4 regions of the Paenibacillus sp. AN1007 genome follow, and region 2 is predicted to be linked to each of the others. Evidence: a T-box and tRNA genes for the amino acid it is inferred to sense, from the RefSeq annotation. Region 2 holds a T-box; the other regions hold tRNA genes.
What was found. A T-box is a leader RNA that pairs with one kind of tRNA and senses whether it is charged. The one in region 2 lies ahead of leuS (leucine--tRNA ligase), so its partner is inferred to be a tRNA-Leu.
Positions count from the first base shown of each region.

Region 1: it encodes a tRNA-Leu, which carries the amino acid that the T-box ahead of leuS (leucine--tRNA ligase) is inferred to sense. The anticodon was not compared.
Region 3: it encodes a tRNA-Leu, which carries the amino acid that the T-box ahead of leuS (leucine--tRNA ligase) is inferred to sense. The anticodon was not compared.
Region 4: it encodes a tRNA-Leu, which carries the amino acid that the T-box ahead of leuS (leucine--tRNA ligase) is inferred to sense. The anticodon was not compared.

Region 1 is NZ_CP159992.1:3,676,058-3,680,807, forward strand. It holds gene ABXS70_RS16290 (helix-turn-helix transcriptional regulator) at 439-1,035, shown strand; gene ABXS70_RS16295 (hypothetical protein) at 1,237-1,434, shown strand; tRNA gene ABXS70_RS16300 (tRNA-Leu) at 1,566-1,650, opposite strand; gene ABXS70_RS16305 (diguanylate cyclase) at 1,862-3,478, opposite strand; gene ABXS70_RS16310 (fused MFS/spermidine synthase) at 3,648-4,382, opposite strand; gene ABXS70_RS16315 (LysR family transcriptional regulator) at 4,421-4,750, opposite strand, start outside.
Region 2 is NZ_CP159992.1:1,212,941-1,217,690, forward strand. It holds gene ABXS70_RS05605 (class I SAM-dependent methyltransferase) at 1-309, shown strand, start outside; gene ABXS70_RS05610 (aminoglycoside phosphotransferase family protein) at 512-1,468, shown strand; T-box leader at 1,584-1,836, shown strand; gene leuS (leucine--tRNA ligase) at 1,910-4,354, shown strand; gene comER (late competence protein ComER) at 4,335-4,750, opposite strand, start outside.
Region 3 is NZ_CP159992.1:3,592,545-3,597,294, reverse strand. It holds gene pelA (pectate lyase) at 388-1,341, shown strand; tRNA gene ABXS70_RS15860 (tRNA-Leu) at 1,541-1,625, shown strand; gene ABXS70_RS15855 (carbohydrate-binding protein) at 1,838-3,517, opposite strand; gene ABXS70_RS15850 (divergent polysaccharide deacetylase family protein) at 3,940-4,750, shown strand, end outside.
Region 4 is NZ_CP159992.1:4,259,028-4,263,777, reverse strand. It holds gene ABXS70_RS19260 (urease accessory UreF family protein) at 86-787, opposite strand; tRNA gene ABXS70_RS19255 (tRNA-Leu) at 1,288-1,370, shown strand; gene ABXS70_RS19250 (glutathione peroxidase) at 1,559-2,035, opposite strand; cyclic di-AMP (ydaO/yuaA leader) riboswitch at 2,426-2,601, shown strand; gene ABXS70_RS19245 (hypothetical protein) at 2,720-3,148, shown strand; gene ABXS70_RS19240 (HAD family hydrolase) at 3,298-3,996, shown strand; gene ABXS70_RS19235 (Nramp family divalent metal transporter) at 4,199-4,750, opposite strand, start outside.

The sequences.
Region 1 (4,750 bases), 2.5 Mb from region 2:
TTTTTTAAAATTTGAACACCCTACAATATATGTGAGAATGAGAGATTGTGACAGGCCACCTGCCTTGCTGAACCTGCGGATTTATCATTTCAGATTTGTGCACGTTTCAGAATAAAATCCAATGGGGAAATTCACCAAAATCGGCTGAATTTCTAGACAGAAACAGCATGATACCAGCAAAAATCACACAAAAGTTCTAAAGACCTATAATTGGGTAATTAGAACCAAATAAATTGTGATTCCGTACAAATCATTCCATCATTTTTAGTGAATCATTGTAATCTAGGAATATACTAGGATGCGAATAGCGCGAGGTCTAGTTCATAGTTCCCTCTTTGATGTAGAATGACGCACAACCGGTTTTCAAACCAGTCATTGCGGCACTTGAAAGTACCCCTTTATTTATTGTAGTATTTGGTTAAAAAAATCGGAGGAAATATGCCTAATCAACCAGAACAACATTCCATCCAGGCGTGGTCTCTGATCAACCGTAAATATTTGGGAAAAGGTGTCCGTGTTAAACGGTTCCGTAAACCGACACGCTGTCAAATCCGCAATCGTGTTCTTCTTGCCGTGCTGATGGCCAACGATATTAAATTGTCTCAGCTCGCCGAAGACCTCTCGATCTCCTCACGCAGCGTAAGCGCGTGGGTGTACGAAGGGCGAATACCCGGCAGTACCAATCTGGACAAGACCTGCCAGCTGCTTGGCTACCCGCGGCACATTCTTTTCAATGAAGAGGTCGTGCGCAGCAGTCCGGTGATCTGTCAACCCGAGCCTTCCCGCTTTATGAAGCGGACGGTAACCCGCTCACCCGTGAGTAACCGTATTCTAACCGGCTTGTGTATGGTCCATGATTTGTCGGTGACAGATGTCAGCCACTGGATCGGGGTTCATCCCGGCACTTTCCGCAAATGGCTGCATCAGGGAACGCTGCCTTCTGCCGCGTTTCAGGAACAAGCGGAGCAATTTTTCCGCATTCCGAAGACGATTCTGTTCGCAGATGTCATTCTTAAAGATCGTCGGAATCCCTAACAAAGCGAACAGTCAAAAGGCTCTGCGCTCCTTAATCGGAGGCAGAGCCTATTTTAGTTTTAATGCTTTTTTATGAATAATTCACCTGCATTCTCGGCAAAATGAAAGAACAAAACGAGCGGAAGCTGACGTGTAACAATACCCACAGATGAAAAACCACTTAACCGCTCCATACCCTACTTTATAAGTGCAGGTGAAAAGATGAAATCCTCTACCCAATTGGGAGCTGCCCTCGGCTTTCTCGCGGGAACAACCTTCGGCAGCGGCATTGCTTTTTTACTTCGTTTCGAGCCGGTACCGTTAATGCTCTGCGTTACATTATGCGGTCTGACCGGCATGCTGACGGGTCTGCTGACCGTCACTGTACGGAATAGGCGCAGCCGCCTCCAAGAGCGCTAGGCACTGCTGTATGAGCTGGGAATCAGCTGCATGGGAAGTCCTCTTGTTCTGCTTGCATCCGTTGTTATGTTGAGAAAAGAAAAAGGTTTGTACGCCGTCTATTGGACGGTGTACAAACCTTTTTCTTTAGATGCGGTCGAGAGGACTCGAACCTCCACGGGGGGTTAGCCCACACGGACCTGAACCGTGCGCGTCTGCCAATTCCGCCACGACCGCGTATTATGTATCTTCTCATCCTGGATGAAAAGCACCTACGGTGAATCAATTCCTTGTTTTACCGTAATTCAGAGTATACATGTTTCTAATATATTATGCAACAGCTTTTTTCTGATGTTAACAGATACGTTATGTAAACCGATGCCGCTCTCGTTCAATTCAAACAGACAGAAGCAGACCCTTCTGTCCCTTGGGTCTGCCTCTGCGCTTTCTATTTTTCCACTGTCTGTATGACAACCGTTCGGTTACGGCCCTCTTCCTTGGCCAGATAAAGCGCATTATCCGCCAAATGAAACAACTCGGCTTCAGATCGGGCATGCATTGGAAACTCTGCAATACCTGCCGATAGGGTAACTGAACGCTCAACAGCAAGCACACTTTCCTCGACGGAAATCCGGATTCGCTCTGCCGCCTCATATGCCATCTTTGAATCGTAATCTCGAAGCAGCACGACAAACTCTTCCCCGCCAAAGCGGAAAGAGACATCTTCAGGCCGGACGGATATCTGGATCAGCTTGGCGATCTGTTTCAGGACCTCATCCCCCGTAGAATGACCATATGTATCATTAATTAACTTAAAGCGGTCAATATCGAGAACAACAATGGAAAAAGGAGTCTCATCCTGAATCCATTCCTGTATAACAGTCTCAAATGTTCTGCGGTTATTCAAGCCGGTTAACACGTCTGTTCTTGCATCATATACTAATTGATCTGTCTTGTTCCTGAAACTTGCCATTGCCCCGATCATTGTCCGTGTAAGCAGATCAGCTTCCCTGTTCCAGTGCGGTTTCACAATCGGCAGCTCTACTCTTCCTTTATCCACCTGCTGCACGAGATCAGCCAGAAACACAAAAGGCTGCACAAGCTTGCGGGCCACCCGCAGTACAATCAGGGTTAACAGGATGAACGGTACGGCAATGTACAGCAGAAGCAGACCAATCTGACGGTTCAACTGATCATACACCATTTGTGTCGGTGATACGACGACAACTCCCCAATCGGTTGCCGGAACCTTGTAATATCCTGCAAGCGTGCTTGTCCCTTCCAGATTGGTATACTTCTCTTGTCCTGTCTGGTTATTCATCAATTTCTGGACCACTATGTTTTTACTAATATTCTCGCCGATCCGGCTGACATTGGGGTGAAACAGCAGTGCTCCCTTATGGTCAACGATAAAAAAGTACGATCCATTACTGGTCTTCAGTTGACTTCCAAAGGACAAATCCAGTATATTATTCTCCTGCAAATAGATACTTCCGCTTATTAGACCTTTGTAGTCTCCCTTGTTATCAACAATCGGTTCACTCAGAAAAACGATTCTGCGATTCGTTCGCGGAGTCAGGTACGCATCCGATAAGTATGTAGATTTTGCTTTGATCGCCGCTTTGGCTGCTTCAGAGCTGACATGTTTACCGACGCTCACCTGGGAATACGGTGACCTCGATAGGACAAGCCCTGTCTTATCAGCCAGAACTACAGCATTGAAATAATCACTGCTGTTGTGGATCAAATCCAGTGTGGTATTCAGTTTGTCTTTGTCATTGTAATCGACATCTTTAAAATACGCAGCCCCGTACCTCAAGCTCCTCTGCATCGATTCAAAAAGGGAGTCCAGCGTTTGGCTCATCTGTACCGCATTTGCATAATTAAGCTTGAGCGAGTTGTTAATAAGAGCCTGTTTCTGGGTAGTATATGAGGTAATCACCATAATGGTCAGTGTCATCAGGACCGAAATCGTGACTAACCCTCCAAGTAATGCGGTAAGGCTAATTTTTTTAAATGTTCTGACTTTTCTGCGTAATCTGGATAACTTTTTATTTGCGATCATTTTGCTTCCCCCGGATTTTCATAAAAAGGCATATCCATATCATCATATATTAAAGTTGTTAAGAAACAATGAAGAGAACAAGATATCTTAACAATAATTTATAGGATTGACGAAATCATGACAAAATATCGTCTATGGAAATGCCTTGTTTATTTATCCCCCTCCCCACTCATCCTTCAATGATATAACCTTCCTCCAGAATCTGCTCTACAAAACCTGCCATATACCTCAGCTGAACATCAATGGGGCGCTGACTGCCCATCAAAATCCGGTTCTGGACTTCATTGGCCTCGGCTGGAAGCGCAAAAGCGCGTGTATTGGGAAATTCCCTGGCAAGGGTTGTATAGATAGCATTCACCAATGTATCCTTCCCTGAACGTCCAAACACATTAAGCAGCACCGCACCGCCTGCACGCAGTTTGTCTTTTACCATACGGAAGAAGGAAGCATTCGTAAACTGCTCCGGCGTTCCGGCTGCTGTGAATGCATCAATAATGATATAATCGTATACCCCCGCCTGCTCCCGTTCCAACAGTTCCCGACCATCACCAACCAGCACCGGTGAGCCCTGATATCCAAAGAAGTGCTGGCTGATATCCACAACCTCCGCATCCAGTTCCGCCACCTTGACTTGTCGATCTGACAGGTAAGAAGAAATCGTACCAATGCCCTGTCCCACCACAAATACTCGATTAAAATGCGGATCATTTCGTTCCATTAGATGCAGCATAGCTCGCGGATACTCCAGTACAATTCTGGAAGGCTGCTCCAGATCGATCGCCCCCTGAACCGCATCATCCGAGAACTGCAGCACACGGAAGTGTCCGATTTCCCCATAAAGTCTTTTGGTTTCGTAAACGGTCAACTCATGCTGTTCACTTTTATTCCGGTATAATACTTTCAATTTCCTGCTCCTTTCGGGTAAATCATCAGAACTGCGAATCAATGCTGCAGGCCAATAGCCTCGTGTAATGCCTGGACATAAGCAACGCCGAGATTCGACAGGGACGTGCTCTTATGACAGATCCATCCTACATTTATCGATTCTTCACATTCGAGCGGAACCGGAATAATCTCGTTGCCGTTCAGATCGGCGCTGAGTACACCTGTAGATATGGTATACCCGTTTAGACCAATCAGCAGATTAAACAGCGTTGCCCTGTCATTCACCTGAATGCTTTTCGGATGTGATAACGTACTCAGAATCTCTTCCGAAAAATGAAAGGAATTATACTCCCCCTGGTCAAAGGACAGATAAGGGTAATCTTGGAG
Region 2 (4,750 bases):
ATTCGTTATGATGAAGAGCAGCCTTTTGTACTGGATGAGCGTTCCGTGTCTTACATCTGGACATGTGATCTGGACCAGGAGCGGTGTGAAATCGAGCACCATCTAAGCATTTTCTCGCGTATTGAAGACGGCAGCAGGGATACGTACCAGAGATTTGAGGAAGTTCATGTGCAGCGTGCTTATGATCCGGATTGGATGAAGCTGGAGCTGTGCAAAGCGGGCTTCCGAGACGTGAAGGTGTATGCGGACTTTGAGTGGCAAGAGGCTGGAGACAGTGCGCAGCGTTTGTTCTACGTGGCTGTAAAATAAATAAGCAGCTCGTATGTACATGGTTTGAAATACGATGGTTAGCTGTCCTTTGGCTGCATGTGATCATGCTGCCAAGGACAGTTTTTTTAACTGATAGGATAAAAGGTATTGCTGCTGGAAGGAAAGAGAGACATAATAAATTTAATTCGGAAAGCGTTTTCCGAAATGAGATGAACTATTCAATAACGGGAGGATGACAACGATGGAAAGTACATATAAAACGAGATTATCCAAAGAGCAGCTGGATCAGATCATTACACATCAACTCGCTGCGGCCATTCAGGAATGTGAAGAAATGATTGACGGATGGGCAAACCATGCCTATAAAATAGTGCTAAGTGACGGACGAAAAATTGTCCTTAAAATTGCGCCCTCGGCTGCAACCAATCTGATGCGCTGTGAGCAGGATCTGATGACAGCAGAAGTGGAAGCACTCCGGCTTGCTGCCGGTCTGAAGGATGTTCCTGTGCCTCAGGTGCTGGCTTATGATGCTTCGCTTGCTTTTGCACCTGCACAGTATTTTATTATGGAATACATGTCCGGGACGCCGTATAACCAGGTAAAAACTCAACTTACAGTGTCAGAGCAGGAAGAAATTGAGCAGCAGTTAGGACAATATAACAAGCGAATCAACGAGATTAAGGGGGATCGATTCGGTTATTTTTCGGGGAAGGACAGACAGCGCAGCACATGGAGAGAAGCATTTTTGATGTTGATGGAGGATATGCTTGCCGATGGAGAAAAGGCAAAGATTGATATTGGTATTGACTACAATGAGCTGCGGCGTCTGATCGAGGAAAGATCAGATGTACTGGATGAAGTGACCGAACCCATGTTGATCAGCTGGGATCTGTGGGATGGTAATGTGTTGGTGCAGGATAAACAGATTACGGGCATTATCGATTTTGAACGCTCGTTGTGGGGTGATCCGCTGATGGAGCACTATTTCAGTCATTTTAACTATACTCCGGGATTTCTGAAAGGGTATGGCCGAGAGATTGTGACGGAGAGTGAGCGGAAGCGCAGAAGCTTGTACGATTTGTATTTTGATCTTGCACTTCGAATTGAATGTGATTACCGGCAGTATGATAATCAGGAGCATATCCAATGGACGATTCAGAATCTGAAGAAGGGTATTGAACGTTTTCGGAATGTTTGAAGAAGCATCATTGTAGTCGGGGAGCACGGAAATTATATCATCTGAGAAGGATGAATGTGAAGTGTCATATTGACTTTGAGCCTGCATTTTTATATAATGTTCCCGATATTGTATACATATTTCGATGATAAGGATCAGTAGTAAATTCTGTACACGACAGAGAGTCGGCGGGTGGTGCAAGCCGATTGACAGTACTTTGCGAACTCGCCTTGGAGAAATGCGGTGACTACACCTTTCTATGCCTTCTGCATTGAATAGGAAATCCGCATCGGTTAACCGCCGTTACAGGTCTAGAGGGAGTGGATGACGAAGCACGTTCGTCCGCTAACTAGGGTGGTACCACGGGAATTCAACCTCTCGTCCCTAGCGCTGCAAACGCTACGGGATGCTGAGGTTTTTTTGTTGTTATCAAAGCGCGTATAACCTGAAGGAGGAATATAGATGAGTGAGAATCATCAGCCGAAGCACGGCTATCAACCGCAAGTGATGGAAAAAAACTGGCAGCAGTATTGGGATGAAAACAAAACATTCAAAACAGGTGAGGACCCGTCGAAACCGAAGTTTTATGCTCTGGATATGTTTCCTTATCCGTCCGGTTCCGGACTGCACGTAGGTCATCCGGAAGGATATACAGCAACGGATATCGTATCCCGTTACAAACGGATGCGCGGATACAATGTACTTCATCCGATGGGTTGGGACGCGTTCGGTCTGCCTGCAGAGCAGCACGCACTGGATACGGGGGAGCACCCGCGTCATATTACATTCCGCAATATCGACAATTTCCGTCGTCAGATCAAATCTCTCGGATTTTCGTATGACTGGGATCGCGAGATCAGCACAACGGACCCGGAGTACTACAAATGGACACAATGGATTTTCATCCAGCTGTACAAAAAAGGTTTGGCTTATGTAGATGAAGTGCCGGTGAACTGGTGTGAGGCATTGGGTACGGTTCTGGCGAATGAAGAGGTTATTGACGGTAAAAGTGAACGCGGCGGCCACCCCGTTGTACGTAAACCGATGCGTCAATGGGTGCTGAAAATTACGGAATATGCGGAGCGTTTGCTGGAGGACCTGGAAGAGCTGGACTGGTCGGAAAGCATCAAGGATATGCAGCGTAACTGGATCGGCAAATCGACAGGTGCTGAAGTGGTTTTTGCCATTGAAGGCCGTGAAGAAGTGATCAAAGTATTCACAACTCGCGCAGATACATTGTTTGGTGCAAGCTTTGCAGTTCTCGCTCCAGAACATGAACTGGTGGACGTGATTACGTCTGAAACAGAGCGTGAGGCAGTGAAAGCTTATCAGGAGCAGGCTGCGCGTAAGAGTGATCTGGAACGTACGGACTTGGCCAAAGAAAAAACAGGTGTGTTCACAGGGGCGTATGCGATCAATCCGGTTAACGGAGCAAAGCTTCCGATTTGGATTGCGGATTATGTACTGGCTGGTTACGGTACAGGGGCTGTTATGGCTGTCCCGGGGCATGATGCACGTGACTGGGAATTTGCGAAGCAGTTTGACCTGAATATCATCGAAGTCATTGAAGGCGGCGATGTCACAAAAGAGGCGTATACAGGCGACGGTGCACACGTGAACTCCGATTTCCTGAACGGATTAAACAACGAAGAAGCTGCGGCGAAGATGATCGCTTGGCTTGAAGAGAACGGTAAGGGACAAGGTAAAACAACATATCGTCTGCGTGACTGGTTGTTCAGCCGTCAGCGTTATTGGGGAGAGCCGATTCCGATTCTGCATCTGGAAGATGGAACAATGAAGACGGTGCCGGAAGATCAACTGCCGCTGCTGCTTCCTGACATTGACCAGATCAAACCTTCAGGTACAGGAGAATCTCCACTGGCTAATGTGACAGATTGGGTGAATACGGTCGATCCGGAAACAGGCATGAAAGCGCGCCGCGAAACGAACACGATGCCGCAGTGGGCAGGAAGCTGCTGGTATTATCTGCGGTTCATCGATCCTCACAATGACAAGGAACTGATCTCGAAGGAGAAACAGCAGCAGTGGCTGCCAGTGGACTTGTACATCGGTGGAGCAGAACATGCGGTACTTCACCTGCTGTATGCTCGTTTCTGGCACAAAGTGCTGTATGATCTGGGCGTTGTACACACGAAAGAGCCATTCTACAAGCTGGTCAACCAAGGTATGATTCTGGGTACCAATAACGAAAAAATGAGTAAATCCCGTGGTAATGTGATTAACCCGGATGAGATTGTTAACGAATTCGGTGCAGATACACTGCGTCTCTATGAAATGTTCATGGGACCTCTGGAAGCGACCAAACCTTGGAACGCCAGCGGGGTCGAAGGGATGTATCGTTTCTTGTCACGTGTATGGCGTCTGTTCATCAACGAAGATACAGGTGCAGTTAATGAGAAGATTACAGCAGATGGCGGAACGGATGAATTCAAACGCACAGCGCATAAAACAATCAAAAAAGTGACGGAGGATCTGGAGCATCTGCGTTTCAACACCGCGATAAGCCAATTGATGATCTTCATTAACGATGCATACAAAGCGGATACACTGCCTCGTGAAGCAATGGAGAACTTTGTTCAGCTGCTGTCACCTTTGGCACCGCATATGGCGGAGGAACTGTGGAGTCGTCTTGGATATGAAGGTGGAATTTCCTACGTGGCTTGGCCTGAGTATGATGAGTCGATGACCGTGGATGCAGAAGTGGAGATCGTGGTGCAGGTCAACGGCAAGATTGTAACTCGCGCAACAATTTCGAAGGATCTGGATGCACAAGGAATGCAGGACTATACGATGGAACTGGCACCTGTGAAACAGGCGCTGGAAGGCAAGACTATTCGCAAAGTCATTGCCGTTCCAGGCAAACTGGTTAATATTGTTGCCGGTTAATTTCACTGGCACGAAACACCTCATCCAGCTTGACTAAATCTTCATCATATTTCTCATGTGTCGTATGGATCAGGTTGTCGAATACACCATCCAGGTTGTTTCGCAGCAGTGCAAGTGCCTGAGCGGTTATTCCGCCAGGTACAGCGACACGAGCTTGAAGTTCTTGCGGTGTGTAACCCCCTTCGGTGAGCAGCTTGCCTGTTCCCAGAAGCATCTCACCGGCAAGAGCACAGGCGTCTGCTCGTTTGATACCTGTCAGGCGTACAGCACTTTCGATCCATTGTTCCAGAAAGAATGATATAAATGCAGGTCCGCAGCTGGAAAAGTCCGATGTGATTCGGGTGCAGGCTTCATCCACTTGGTAAGGCTTGCCGATATGACTCAGCAGACCTTCCA
Region 3 (4,750 bases), 2.4 Mb from region 2:
CTATTTGAAACTATATTGCATAAATGCGTAATTGTCAAACCTGTTTTAACGTCTTCTTTGCGGCTCAATGTTAGCGGAATTATCGAATTTAGTCGGAATTATGTTTAAAACAGACTACTAAAGATTACAAAATAGTCATTAATGTTTCATCGGTGTAAGAATGGATAATAAACAAGTTTGTCAAGAGTTAAAAGCAATATTCCGTTCCGGTGAAATGAAGTTAATAAGCGTATGCTGCCGCATACATTGACAAAGAAAGAGATGCTGCATATGATGAGTTTATTAAATACATACAAATTTTGTATTTAAATTGCTTACAATGGGATTTATAATTCCGTTGTAAGCCAGAATGCACGGAAAATTTATGAATTGGGAGTGTGATGTTTTGTGAAAGCCAAAAAGTGGATGACGTTTGTACTCGCATGTTCCATGGTTTTTTCCACAGCAGGAATGGTCGTTCTTCCTGCAGCATCCGTATCCGCAGCTGATGCATCAGGCACAACCGCAAGTTTGTCTGATATTTTGAAAAATCAGCGCCCGGACGGAGGTTGGAGAAAAGATTACGGTCAGACATCAGGTGAATGGGCCAAATCAACGATCGATAATAAAGCTACATACTCCGAGATTAGAAGACTTGCGAAGGAATTCAAGAAAAATAAAGATCCGCGTTACTCGGCTGCAGCCATTAAGGGCATAAATTTTTTGCTTAACATGCAGTATTCCAACGGCGGCTGGCCGCAAATCTATCAAAGCTCCGGCTATCATAAGCATATTACTTACAATGATGACGCGATGATTAATGTGATGTTCATGCTCGATGAAGTTGCAGGCCGGAAAGGGGACTTTTCTTTTATCGATACTTCACTTGCGAATCGCAGTAAAAATGCGGTATCTAAAGGGGTTGACGCCATTTTGAACACGCAGGTGTCATCCGGCGGGAAATTGACGGTTTGGGGTCAGCAGCATGATTCCAGTACGCTGAGACCAGCAGGCGGAAGAAGTTACGAAGTGCCTTCGCTAACGGCTGCTGAGAGTGTAAACATCGTCAAGTTTCTGAAGACAAGACCACCCAATGCCAGAATAACGGCATCCATTAAAGGCGCTGAAGCCTGGTTTAACAAAGTGAAGATTACAGGATACCGATATGAGAGAGGGAACGGAGACAGCCGGATTATTGCGGATTCCAGCGCTTCACCAATCTGGGCTCGTTTCTATGAGCTTGGTACGGACAGACCTATTTTTGTTGGTCGTGACGGGATTGTGAAATATAAGCTGAGTGAGATCGAGAAGGAAAGAAGAGGAGGTTATGCTTGGTATGGCAGCTGGCCTTCCAAGCTGTAGTAACCTGTTTTTTGGAATCTTCTTAAGCTTGTTTTATTGAATTTACATTCTGAAGGAAGAGTATAAGAAGAGTCTAACAGGTTCGAACCAGATCTTAAGATCTGGTTCGAACCTGTTAGATGTTTTAAGTGTTGACATAATGGATCTCGCATGATATATTATTTCTTGTCGCCGATAATAATTGGTGAGACTAGAATATGCGGTCGTGGCGGAATTGGCAGACGCGCACGGTTCAGGTCCGTGTGGGCTAACCCCCCGTGGAGGTTCGAGTCCTCTCGACCGCATCAGATTAAAAAAGCTCCTTCAGGACATGTCCTGAAGGAGCTTTTTTAATCTTTTTGGTCATAAGCCAGTCATTCGATGAGGGGAGCCCGTCCTGCAGCTGCGCGATGCTCGTTCACACATCGATCCGAGCTACTGCAGAAACGGGGCTTGGCCACTTTTTGCCATGATAGAAAGATGTAGAGCATGAAGCAGACCAATATTAGGATGAAGATTATAATGCAGCAGTAACCGTGATGTTATCAATATTGGGTCCTTCTGAACCTGTGGTTACGATTCGAAGGGTATTTGTACCTGAATTCATAGGCACTTGAATGGTTTTCTCACCCCAGGTTGACCAGCTCCCTGTTGCCTCAAAGGGTTGGTTGCTGATTACTTTGGTGCCGTTAACATAAATGTCTAGGTTTCTTGTACCACTTTCCAGAGCATAACGGAACTTGACATTTTTAGTGCCGGTAATCGTGTTGTTGATTTCATTCCATTGAATTGCGGAACCTGTATACGCGTTAAAGTTCACGTAACCGGAACCGGAGAAACCTGGGTACAGGTTCTCAATCACTGCATCGGTAAGCGTTGTTCCTGTTTCAGCCTCATAAGTGGTACCTGTGCCTACATTCCCGCCGCCACCAGTGAGGTTAGCAACAAATGTAGTCACACTCCGTGCTGGAAGCTGCGCGGTGAATGCGCCATTGGAAACGTTAATCGGTGCAAGGCTCGCCAGATTACGGCTGCTGTCCGTAACATATGAAGAAACGGTGGAAGCATTACCATTCTGCAGTACAAATCGTTGGTTTGCAGACGAAGTACCGCGGTTGATGGCTACGATCACGACTTTGTTATCGCCTTTATAGGCAGATACAAAGGTATTGGTATCCGGGTTTTTGGAAGCATCTACTCTGACATATCCAGGGCGAACAAATTTGGAGAAATGAGCCATGTTATAACCACGCTTGCTGATCGTTCCATCTTCCTTCATCGGACTATATTGTCTGCGGATATACCACCATACATAAGCTTGGAAGTCGCCTTCAACCATTGCATTGTGCATATGGTACGATACGTCCAACGCTTCTGGCCAGCGGTCAGCGGAGTTGTTGTCACTGTTTGGATAATAGACTTCTGTCATCCACAGCTCTTTACCGGCTCCTTTTTGCTTAAAGAGCGGGTATGGGAAATCTTTGAACTGCGTTCCATACGTATGAGCTCCCAAGATGTCCATATTGGCGAGTGCCTGCGGATCATTCAGGATAGGGTCAGATATATTTTTCAAGTATTGGAAAGATTCAGGGGCCATAACTTTGGTACCTTGAATACTGCCTGCATTTTCCTTCATAAAACGAAGGATTTCCTGCGGGGTCCACCACGTCCAGTCGTGAGCGTAATCCGGCTCGTTCTGCACGGAGATCGCGTACAGGTTCACGCCGTTATTTTTCATAAAGGTTACAAAGTCATTCAAATGCTGAGCATACGCACCGTATTTGTCATATCTCAGTCTCTTGGCATTGGTATCGCCGTTGCGATTGAAAGTTTCCACCATGCTGCTCGGAGGATTCCAAGGTGATGCAAATACAATCGCACCTTTCTCGATTGCGCGCTTGGCTGTTGGGACTTCTAGAGCCCAGTTATTGGGGTTCGGATCGACGGAGATTCGGAGAATAGAGAACCCAAGCTGGTTCTGATCATTTCCGAAAGCGGTTTCACGTTGAGCCGGTGTAAGGTCACCAATCCAGACTGGATGATTTATACCGCCAAAACCTTTGATGAGCTGCTTTTCTGAAGCCAAGTTGATGTTGGCATCACTGGCTGCAGATACGTTCGTCGGCGTCAACATCAGGGGTAATGCGGTTAAACAGGCAAGCAAAATATTAACTGACTTTTTCCATTTCAATCTCATCTTCATACTTTACCCTCCCTCGGATTGAGTACTGCATCAACAGCTGATCAAGAAAAACATAAAAATGCCCGCTTGGCAGCAAATGGTATCGCGCATCACACCCCTCCGTCACATAAACTGTGTGCTTGGTCTTGATTTGAAAATTTTACCATATAGCTTGGACAAAAAATACCCTGCAAATTGCAGTTATTTGTAAAAAAATCGCTTTTTTTGCATTAAAGTGACCTGAGAAGATGAAAGAAGCAGCATCCCTTATTGGATGGGTTGAATATGTAAAAAGAGTTTAACAAGTATTGGATTCAGCTCTGATGGAGACTTTTTCTGTTCAGATTTTTTTTAGAATGAATTGGGAGTGCGAGCTTACATAGAAGTGCCCAAGTAATCAAACAATGAGAACACCAAGTATGGAGGAGGATCAGAAGATGATGCGTAAGAATAAAGGACGCCGCTTTTCAGTTGGAATGGGATTTCGATGTTTGGTCTTCCTATGTATTTTAAGTGCTGCCGGAGCGTTAGGGGAAAGGGGGGCTTTGGCCCAGCCGGAGACAAGTACAGCACCTCAGCCCAATCGAATAGCCATCATCATTGATGATGTTGGCAATGATATGAAGGGGACGGCGGAGATTCTGGATATGCCGGTGAAGCTGACCGTAGCCGTGATGCCTTTTTTGCAAACAACGAAACAAGATGCGGTCGCAGCGCATAAAAAAGGGATGGATGTGATTGTACACATGCCGATGGAACCTAAAAAGGGAAGACCGGAATGGCTTGGTCCAGGGGCGATCACTTCCAATCTGACAGACGAACAGGTTCGGGAACGAGTGGAGAAGGCGATTGATGATGTGCCCTACGCCATTGGTATGAACAATCATATGGGTTCCAAAATCACTTCGGATAAACGCATCATGTCCATTGTGCTGGATGTATGCCGGGAACGTGGGTTGTTCTTTGTCGACAGCCGCACTAACTTTCGATCTGTTGCGGGCGAGCTTGCTCAGACCAAAAATATGCCGCCCGTTGGAAACGACATATTTCTGGATGATCATAATTCAAAAGCACATATTCGGAAGCAGTTCGATCTGGCTGTTCAACGCGCCGTAGATAAGAAAAGCTGTGTTGTCATTGGGCACGTCGGTCATACGGGGTTGAACACCTCAGCCGTTATTTGTGAGTCCGTCTCACGTTTGCAGCATCAGGTGCAGTTCGTGGGTATTGGAGATCTGGTACGGGATG
Region 4 (4,750 bases), 3.0 Mb from region 2:
TGCAAAAAAGTGAAAAACACGCCAGCAAGGGGATTGCGGCGTGTTTTTTTGTATGCATTTTTATAGAAGGGTGGAACGGGGAGAGTTATGCTCTGTAAGCATGGAGGCCTGCCCCGAGCATGTGAAAGTTGGGGAACAAGGGCTTCATAGACAGGGATGCGGGGGGCATATGTCCATCTGGAGAAGAGGTGCTCACGGTCGTCCATTCCTTCTCTAGGTCTGTGGTCAGACGACCCAGCAGTTCCTTGGTGACTTCTTCAGTTAGAGGGATAACTTTGGAGGCTTCGGATATACAAGCATACATGGCTGAATGCAGGTAACCGAGAACCGCCTCTTCGACGGGGATGTCAAGGTGGTGGTTAATCCAGGCGTGAACGGTAGGGAGGCAGCCAACGGAATTGTATTTTGCGAAGATCTGTTCAAGCGGGCTGAAGTCAATCCACGGATGCAGGGCGCGCGAGAGTTTGATTAAACGTTTGCCTATAGCTGATGCTTGTTCTCGAAGTTCAGCGGGTGTGCGCTGTACATGGACCAGTTTGTCGATCAAAGCGACACGCCAGGTGTCCTTATGATCTGTTGCGGTGTAGATGCCTTTGATCGCCATGCCTTCAAGACGCACAAGACTAGGGTGAAGCTGGCATCGCATGAACGATTCGATATCCTCGGCAGTACGTATGGAGCCTTCCTTGATATGGGTGTTCATGCCGAAGAGATGGGAGAACCCTCCAACCTGCACAGAGGGATCAAGCAGTTTCGCGTAATCGAGAAGCTTATTCCCACGATTCAAGATCTTTCGCCTCCTGTGTACAGTTGTGTAAATTTTCCTAACTTGATAAAGGTTTTTTTGAAAATTTGTGTGTAAATCCGAATTATATGATATATATTTTCACATAATAATCGGTGTTTTGTCAATAGTTAACAGAAAAAAAGACGTTTGTATAGGCCTGGTAAGTATTTTGTGTTATATAAACTTACACAAGCTTATTTGTGATAAAATAATTTGATTCTTCTAAAGTTCCTATTTCGAAAACGGATGGATTTACTCCGTCTTCGTGTGGCCTCTTTTTCGCAATCAGATTAATGTTATGTGCTTACTTCAGAGTTATGACAAAAATTTGCGCAGTTAGATGGAATTTGAGCAGTTAAATGAAAAATGAAAGGAGAAAGGAAGCTGAGTTGTATAAAAAGAAGTGTTATATTCAGGCTGCACAAGAAAATCTAGATAATTGCTTTACTTTTAAATAAGATTCCGGTATAATCAATTCTGTTGCCGATAATTTACGACATGCGGTCGTGGTGGAATGGCAGACACGCTATCTTGAGGGGGTAGTGGGCGTATGCCCGTGGAGGTTCGAGTCCTCTCGACCGCATTATATGAAGAGATACCTGAGAAGCTTTCCATAATGGAAAGCTTCTTTTCTTTGATCAGAACTGAAGTTCCGCAGCTCAATGGAACGTTCTGAACTAGTTGAAGCGGGTACAGCGAAAAAAAGCCATCCTGAAGCCTGAGCCTTGGCTCTTTGGTTTCGGATCGCTTTTTCATTTTATAAAATATAGTTTATTTCAACAAAGCCTCAATATCCTCTTGAATTTTGTCTGGTATCGTCTGCGGAGCATATCGTTTCACTACTTTCCCGTTCTGGTCAACCAGGAATTTGGTGAAGTTCCATTTGATTGCTTTCGAGCCGAGCAGGCCGGGTGCTTCTTTGGTAATATGTTGGAAAAGTGGATGGGCGCTGGAGCCATTGACGTCAATTTTTTCAAACATAGGGAAGCTGACACCGTAATTCATCTGACAGAACTCGGCAATATCATCGGAGGAACCTTTCTCCTGCGCAAACTGATTGCTTGGGAACCCAAGCACTTCAAACGGAGCATCCTGGAATTTATCCTGCAGCTCCTGCAGGCCCTTGAATTGAGGTGTGAGACCACACTGACTTGCTGTATTTACTATTAACAACACTTTGCCGCGATACTCGGACATCTCAATCTCTTGTCCGCGAAGGGTGTTTACTTTGTAATCATAAACTGACATAGGGATCGCCTCCATCATCTTGTTCTAGATACATTCATTATATTTTATGCAATTAAGTAATGCAAAACTTATTTGGCTTCTGCGTTGTTATGACCATCCTTGGTGTGTAAGATCGACGTAAGATTGAAATCGTTGTGAAATGTGATGATCCATTTTTGTGCGGCAGAGAATTAGACAGCTTGGAAGAGTTGGATAGCGTATAACCTCATTGTAAGCGTTATTATTGAAGATTATTGCCGGAAATCTGACGATTCAGTGATCTGGCCGCACTTTACATCATCATGGCACAGGTGTATGATTCATAGCGTAATTTGAATTTTAATAAATTTATACCTGAAAAACGAAACAAACGATAATATCGATCGGTTCTTTATTCAAGATGTACGAACGATGTTTTAATCGCTGAGTTTCCATTCATTAAGGGTGGAAAACGGGGGAACCAACAGGATGGGCTGTATTACAGCAGCAGACATCCATGGGGTGAATTTTCCGGTGACAGCCGGAAATAGGGCGACTCTCGCGCCCGAATCCGTCAGCTAACCTCGTAAGCGTTAAAGGGAGAGGCAGCAAACCGCACGCTGGTTCATGGCGTTTTCGTCATGGATTATTTAAGAAGCGTTTCGGAGGCCTTGGTCCCCCACGCTTCTTTTTTGTTGTCTTTTCACGCCAAGGGAGGAACGAACAATGGATAAAGAGATGATTTTGGTGACGGCTCCGAATGAAGCTGGACGTAAATTTGTGAAATTGCTGATGTACAAAAAAATGCCTTTTGCCGTTCTGACGAATAGTGCTGGTGAGGAGCGCAAACTTCGCCAGATTGGCGTAGAACATGTGATCCGCATGAATACGGCAGCGGCTGAAAAATGGTTTTTGCCGCAGGGCAGTGTAGGGAATGTATTTATTTTTGAAAATAGTCTGAACTTGACCTGCCGTTATCTGCAGATTTGCCGGTCATGGACATCCAAGTCCCTGTGTGTGATCACAGAGCAGAGCCATCCTAAAGGGATTTATCGGGGGATGGGGGCTGACAAAATCGTGTATTCATTGAACGGAGAAGTCGGTTTCCTTCTCAACAGCTGCAGCAAACAGGAAGCTGAAGTCAGCAGCTTATGATTGAGATTGATTCGATGTAAGACGCCTGCTATAATTGCAGCTATAGACTAACGGAATTTGAGGAGACTCATGCTTGTCGTGGGTCTTCTTTTTTTATGGATACAGTATGCAAGCTAGGGGTGACCTGCGGCTTATGAGGAGGAATCGGCGTGCCGGATATTGCCGGATTGAAGTGGTTGTTTTTTGATGTGGGGGATACGCTGGTGGATGAATGGGAGCCGGTAGACGATATCATCGGTCAATTCGTTCGTGAAGCTTGTGCTTATGGCTATCCAGTGAAAATTGAAGCGGTACGAGAGCTGTTTGCATCCTGTTATCGTAATTATGAACAGTGGCCAATGAAAGCTGCAATACGTACATATATTCATGATGAAGATCACCGCAAGCAGATTCAGGACAAGCTGAAATTCCGCAAAGAACTGGAGCGGCCCTTCCCTTCGGCGGCCAAGGTGCTGGAACGGCTCTCACATTACTATCGTATTGGCATCATAGCCAATCAGAGTCCTGGAACTGAGACTCGGCTGGAGAGTTACGGACTTCGGAAGTATGTCGATGTTCTGGCCTGTTCAGCGGAAGAAGGCGTGTCCAAGCCGGACCCGGAGCTGTATGCGGTTGCGCTGAAACAAGCTGGATGTGCTCCAGAAGAAGCGGTGATGGTCGGAGACCGAATCGATAATGATATCATACCAGCACGCAGCCTGGGCCTGCATACCATCCGTATTTTACAGGGATACGGAAGGTTTCAGCCCGAAACGTCGGAAGATGAGCGGGCGGACTGGACTGTTGAATCACTGGACGAACTGCTGCCCCTGCTCATACCTGATGACGATGCAAGTAAACCTATATAACGATCTGGTCGATGAGATCGGATTCGAGGTATAGGTGTCTGGGTGGCTTAACAAAGCAAAGACACCAAAAGGCTGATGCGCCCGTGTACTGCGGCACATCAGCCTTTTTTTATTTTGGAATGATATAAGCCTAAATCCTTTTTACACAGAAACGTTGATTGAAAGGAACAACCTGAAAAGCGAAGCGTTCGCCTTATATAGGTTAGAACAGCATGATGGTCTGGATAATGAGATATACATTCAGCACAACGATGATGGCAGCAATGATCCAGGAAACGATTTTGAGCCAAAGTTTGTTGACAAAAGGTCCCATGCTTTTTTTGTCGCTTGTAAACATGACAAGTGGAATGACAGCAAAAGGCAATTGCAGAGATAGAACGACCTGACTTAAGATCAGCAGTTCTTCTGTGCCGTGTTCACCCGCAATTGCGGTGACGATGACAGCTGGGATAATTGCGATCAGACGGGTGACCAGTCTGCGCAGCCATGCCGGGATACGGATATTCAGGAAACCTTCCATGACGATTTGGCCCGCCAGTGTGCCTGTAAGGGTGGAGTTTTGACCGGATGCGAGCAAAGCAACGCCGAACAGGATACTGGCAATCGTTGTGCCGAGCAGTGGTGTCAGCAGATGATAGGCATCTGAAATCTCGGCGACCTGTGTCATGCCTGCACTGTGAAATACAGCCGCAGATACGATCAGAATGGCGGCGTTGATGAACAGTGCGAGTGTTAAAGCAATGGTTGAATCCAG